2 linked regions of the Butyricimonas faecihominis genome follow. The protein of the gene in region 2 interacts with the protein of the main gene of each other region in a pairwise test. Links are inferred from orthologs where the notes say so. Each region holds a gene or a part of one and is shown on either strand. Other genes may lie near its edges.

Region 1 (3,081 bases), 3.3 Mb from region 2 along the record:
ATTTCACCGCTACTTCACTTGTTCCGCCTCCCTCGTCTCGTCTCGAGGGCGCCAGTTTCAACGGCGTGCTACAGTTTAGCTGCAGTCTTTTACCGCTGACTTGGCGTCCCGCCTACGCGCCCTTTAAACCCAATAAATCCGGATAACGCTCGCATCCCCCGTATTACCGCGGCTGCTGGCACGGAGTTAGCCGATGCTTATTCGTCAAGTACTGGCAAGATCGCACACGTGCAATTTATTCTTCCTTGACAAAAGAGGTTTACAGGCCATGGACCATTCATCCCTCACGCGACTTGGCTGGTTCAGGCTCTCGCCCATTGACCAATATTCCTCACTGCTGCCTCCCGTAGGAGTCTGGACCGTGTCTCAGTTCCAGTGTGGGGGACCTTCCTCTCAGAACCCCTAGACATCGTCGGCTTGGTGGGCCGTTACCCCGCCAACTACCTAATGTCGCGCGTGCCCGTCCCGTACCACCGGAATTTTAAATGAAAGATCATGCGATCCTCCAGTATTATGGGATGTTAGTCCACGTTTCCGCGGGTTATCTCCCGGTACGGGGTTGGTTGCACACGTGTTACTCACCCGTGCGCCGGTCGCCGGCGAAGTATTGCTACTCCCCGCTGCCCCTCGACTTGCATGTGTTAAGCCTGTCGCTAGCGTTCATCCTGAGCCAGGATCAAACTCTTCATGGTAAAAGTTATTTACAGAAATTTTATTCTGGCCGGGTCATGTGTTTCATGAATCTCGACTCTCGTCGATCTCGATTCACGCTCGCTACGTTTTGTTCATTTCAATATCTTAAAGAACTCTTCTTTTCATCTTGTCGCTCCCGTCATCCCCTCATGCCCTCCTCTTGAAAGCGGCTGCAAAGGTAAGGCTTGTTTTTCATTCTCCAAACTTTTCAAGCTTTTTTTTCAAACTTTTTTTCTCGCCCCTCGTTTAACCTCTTTCCCTCGTGCCCTCTCTCTCGAAAGCGGGTGCAAAGATAAGGTAATGATTCCCCCTTTTCCAAATTTTTTCACCATTATTTTTCATCTTTTTTTCAAGCCCCCGACCAATACCGTGACTGGCAAAACGTTAGGAAGAAAAAATTTTACCGGGAAAACGGGAAAGACCACCGGGAAAAGGGAGGGGAAGGCGGCAAGACCGGGAAAAGGGACCACGTTCTCGCCCGGCAAGCACCTTTCATGGACACCCGTGAACGTCTTTGAAACGTCTTTGATTCGAGAGTGACACGCCTTTAACTCCTGTCTTCTACCCGTTCACACCCTGTCATCACCCCTTGCACGGGGTTAAAAGGGGAATGGGCTACCACGAGAACTCGACAACTGCTCTCCAAGAACTCGACAACCACACACGCCAGTGTTCATGCCATGTATATGCTATGTATATGCTATGTTCATGGTATAGCCCAACGACGAACTAGCGCCGAGGAAAACACCGACAGGAGATAGTGAAATTACAAATGCTTTAAAGCCAACTTGATAAGATTCTCAACTGTTTCGACCTTTTCCGAAGCCAAAATCTTGTCCAAAGTCTTCGTCACCTGGGCTCGAGCAAAGCCCAACATCACCAAAGCTGCTTGTGCCTCTTCCCGAACCGCACTCGTAGAAAGACTCAACCCCTCTACAGGAACACCCTCTTTACCTACTTTATCCTTCAATTCTATAATAACACGCTGAGCAGTCTTCACTCCAATTCCCTTCACGCTCTTTATAGCATTTACATTCTCTGTAAGTATCGCTCCAGTTATCTCCTCCACCGACATTGAACTCAACATGACATTCGCAGTGTTAGCGCCAATCCCGGAAACAGAAATCAATGCCCGAAACAAACTTCTCTCCTCCTTAGAAAAAAAACCATACAACAAATGAGCATCTTCCCGCACGATCTGGTGAATATAAAGCATAACCTGATTCTGGGAAGCGATCTTAGAATAAGTATTAACCGAAATATGAATATAATACCCGACCCCGCCACAATCGACAACAGCATTTGCCGGAGTTGCCTCCACTAATTCACCTTTTATATATTCGTACATAAAAATTGAAAATTGAAAATTGAAAATTGAAAATGACAAGGCATTTCAATTTTCAATTCTATGTTTATACTACTAGCGGAAACCGATAAGTTTACGCACTTCTTTCATCGTGGCTACCGCACTAGCCCTTGCTTTCTCGGCCCCGGCCGCAGCAACCTTATCCAGATTATCCGGGTTAGCAGCGTACTCCATGATTCGCTCCCGAATCGGAGAGCAGAAATTAATAATATCTTCCGCCAACTGTTTTTTCAAATCTCCGTAACGAATTTCACAATTATTATACTTCTCGTTGAAATAATCATACGTGTCTTTCGAAGAAACGACATCCATCAAGGTAAATAAATTCTGGATCACCTCCGGTTTCACGCTGTTCGGCTCGGTTGGCCCGCTATCGGTTACGGCTTTCATCACCTTTTTACGTATTGTTGCAGCATCGTCAACCAGATAAATAGCATTTCCCTCTGATTTTCCCATCTTCCCGGAACCATCCAACCCCGGAATCTTGATTCCTTCTCCCGTGTAGGAGAAAGATGCCGGTTCCGGGAACAACTCACTCCCGTATATGGTATTAAATCTCCGGGCAAATTTCCGGGCCATCTCCATGTTTTGCTCCTGATCTTTTCCGACAGGCACTTTATGAGCCCTGTGTATAATAATATCTGCGGCCATCAACGTGGGATAGGTCAACAAACCTGCATTCACGTTATCCGGCTGTTTACGAGCCTTTTCCTTAAAAGTAGTCGTACGCTCCAACTCGCCAAGATAAGCATTCATGTTTAAATACAAATACAACTCGGCAATCTCCTTTATATCACTTTGCACGTAAATTGTCGCCTTCTCTGGATTCAAACCACAAGCGAGGTACTCCGCCAGAATCTTCCGCACGTTCTCCACCACGTTACCCGGGTGCGGATGCGTCGTTAACGAGTGCCAATCGGCAATAAAAAAGAAACATTTATACTCGTCCTGCATTTTTAGAAAATTCTTCACCGCACCAAAATAATTTCCCAGGTGCAAATTACCCGTAGGCCTAATTCCAC
Region 2 (3,264 bases):
TTTCCAAGGTGAGAAGGTGAAAGGAACTAATTATCCGGTGGTGGAATATAAAGGAAACACGCTGGGAACTTATAATTTATCATTCCCTTATCGTGACGGCATGCAAAAAGGGGTACTAATCGCTGATATAGAGGCGATCATGGGAAATAAAACTGTTGCGTTTACTCCGGCTATATTAAACACGAATGGGGTGAAGGAATGGAAAACATACATGTATTCTCTACCGAACAATCCGGATGCAATTCCTTTGTTTACTGAAACTTTTGTGAAAGATGTTCCGGCAACAGGTGTGGGAATCATTAGTGGGTACGTGTTATTCCCGTTATCTAAATCCGTGATTACAGATGCGCAGAAAAAATCGTCTGTCATGGCACAGGCAGCCCAAGAGATGAAGAAAATTCTGGCAGACAAGAATGCCAAGATTACCAATATGTTAATGTACGTTTCCAGCTCTCCGGAAGGACCGGAAAGATTAAACAAGAATTTGACCACGAATCGTTTCAATACGGCCAAGGCTTATTTCATGAAAGATTTGGGATTGGCTAACACGCCGATGGCAAAAGATACTAAATTTATCGTTTCCAACACGGTGAGCGAGAATTGGGAAGGTCTGTATATGTTGTTGAATGATTCCAACTTAAAGAATAAGGCACAAATCGTGAAGGATTTGCAGAATGCCCCGAATTTACAGAAACGGGAGGCTGTTTTGGAATCATATATTAAGACTGTACCGGAATTGAAAGATGTGATTCTTCCGACATTGCGGCGGGCCGATTTCTACGTTTTCTATGCCGTGCCCGAAGTGATGCAGGTGGAGGATCAGGTGACAACTTATTACGTACCTCAATTACAAGAGACTTCAGTTTTGTCAGCTCGTACGGATGTAAATTTGTTGAATGATTTGGCTGTCATCGCTATCCGTAACAAGGATTACAGAAAAGCTAAAAAGTTACTGGAATCGGCAGCTGTAATTAATCAAAAACCGGAAGTGCTGAATAATCTTGGGATTGTTTATCAAAATGAAGGGAATAATACTCAGGCTAAAGATATGTATACGAAAGCTTCTATAAAGAATGAGGCGAAGTATAACTTGGGGATGTTGTTATTGAAAGATAAAGAGTATAATAAGGCTATTCCTTATTTGAAAGCGATGCCGAATGTGAATCTGGCTTACGCTCAGTTGATGGCTAATGATAATCGTGCTGCCTTGGAGACTTTGAAGAAGTTGAACCTGACAGAAGGGTACGAGTATTACATGATGGCCGTGGCTGCTGCAAGAGTAAAAGATGTACAGGCAATGGCTGTTGCTTTACAGAAAGCTATACAACTTGACCCGCAATTGAAAGAGAGGGCAAGTACTGATAAAGAATTTTATCCTTACGCTCAAGAAAGTATTTATTTGGATATTGTTGATTAAAATTGTTTGACTTTGCATTTTAAATCGGGCCGTAGCGAGAGCTATGGCCCGATTTGTTACAAGTTACAAGTTTGCAAGTTACAAGTTATGGCGAACCTGTAACCTGTTAACTTGTAACTTTGTGAAACAATTTATTGTTTTACAGAACCTTGTCTGGATTCTGTTTGATGAAGTCTCCCCAGTCCTTGCATTTGGAGTTTCCCGTGGTGGGTAAGTTGCCTTGTAGGTGGTGGCAATAGGCGATGGCGATGGCATCTGTTTCATCCAAGGTGGAAATGGTGGTCGGTATAGTCATGAATTTGCCTAGCAAAAGGGCAATCTGCTCTTTGGAGGCCTCTCCTGTTCCCGTGATGCTCATTTTAATTTTCTTCGGGGCATATTCGAAAATGGGAATATTCCGTTGTAGAGCGGCTGCGATGGCTACACCTTGTGCCCGTCCGAGTTTCAGCATAGACTGGATGTTCTTACCGTAGAATTGTGATTCGATGGCCAATTCGTCCGGATGGTAAGAATCAATGACTTGCAGTGTGCGTTGAAATACTCTTTGCAGTTTGAGATACGGATCGGTCATTTTTTTCATGTCAACGACTCCCGACACGACAAGTTCCGGTTTGCAATTCTTTCCGGTTGTCCTAAGAATTGCATATCCCATGAAGTTTGTACCGGGGTCTATCCCCATGATTAGTTTTTCCATCTATCAGTTTTAGATTACAAATATAGCGAAAATCTGTCAGAATTTCGATTTATTCAATCTCTTCGAGAGTGGTACTGAAATATAAAAGATCCTCACCGAACACATCTACCAGCATATGTAATAATCTGTCTTTGTAGTTTTCTATAAAGATGCTGTATTCTTCGGCAGAAGGGAATATGAGTTGTAGGGATAGGGACAGGCCTTCTCCTTCACGAATCATGACACGGGTAAATAGTATGTCATTACAAAGGTTTTTGCCCTTGAGATAAGCGATGTAACCACCCCGGATAACCTGAATGAATTCCTCTGCAATGTTTTCGTCAATACTGAATGTCGTGTTGTATATAAAGCGCATATTAAGCTAAAAGATAAAAACTAAAAGATAAAAGATAAAGTTAAAAACTAAAAGATAAAATATCCGTGAAGGATTAACTTTTATCTTTTAGTTTTCAGTTTTTATCTTATATAGTCGGTACCCATAAACCCACGGAGTACATCTGGAACCCGGATACCTTCCGGAGTCTGGTTGTTCTCCAGCAAGGAGGCCACGATTCTCGGTAATGCTAGGGCGCTACCGTTCAGCGTGTGTACCATGGTCGTTTTCTTGTCTCCTTTATCCCGGAAACGTAGTTTCAGACGGTTTGCTTGATACTCTTCAAAATTGGAAACAGAGCTGACTTCCAGCCAACGATTCTGTGCTTTTGAATACACTTCAAAATCGAAGGTTAGGGCAGAGGTGAAACTCAAATCACCACCGCATAGACGTACGATACGGTAAGGTAATCCTAACTTGATTAACAGTCCTTCCACGTGTTTTACCATGCCGTCGAGAGCCTCGTAAGACATTTCCGGACGGGTGATCTGCACGATCTCTACTTTATCGAACTGGTGCAGGCGGTTCAATCCGCGCACGTCTTTTCCGTATGATCCGGCTTCCCGGCGGAAACAAGCGGAGTAAGCCGTGTTTTTGATCGGTAACTGGTCTGCATCCACGATCATATCCCGGTAAAGGTTGGTTACAGGCACTTCTGCCGTGGGGATAAGATATAGTTTGTCCTCGTTCACGTAATACATCTGTCCGTCTTTATCGGGCAACTGACCGGTACCGAAGCCTGAATCTTCATTAACGACAAGCGGGGGCTGCACTTCTTGA

Evidence for each region.
Region 1: the proteins of ruvC (region 2) and ruvA interact in binary tests that used the Escherichia coli proteins (3 or more experiments, as listed by UniProt). The link is inferred for Butyricimonas faecihominis from one-to-one orthologs.

Annotation. Positions count from the first base shown.
Region 1 is NZ_AP028155.1:4,552,910-4,555,990, reverse strand. Bases 251-2,997 are described here. They hold ruvA (Holliday junction branch migration protein RuvA), read right to left. Parts: upstream 2,042-2,997; coding sequence 1,460-2,041; downstream 251-1,459. Other genes in these bases: trpS (tryptophan--tRNA ligase), read right to left, coding at 2,114-2,997. Outside these bases: more of trpS, read right to left, coding at 2,998-3,081. UniProt on the Escherichia coli protein: The RuvA-RuvB-RuvC complex processes Holliday junction (HJ) DNA during genetic recombination and DNA repair.
Region 2 is NZ_AP028155.1:1,251,573-1,254,836, reverse strand. What follows is about bases 335-3,264. They hold ruvC (crossover junction endodeoxyribonuclease RuvC), read right to left. Parts: upstream 2,112-3,264; coding sequence 1,557-2,111; downstream 335-1,556. Other genes in these bases: serS (serine--tRNA ligase), read right to left, coding at 2,568-3,264; R8806_RS05290 (DUF4286 family protein), read right to left, coding at 2,161-2,466; R8806_RS05300 (tetratricopeptide repeat protein), read left to right, coding at 335-1,417. Also shown: more of R8806_RS05300, read left to right, coding at 1-334.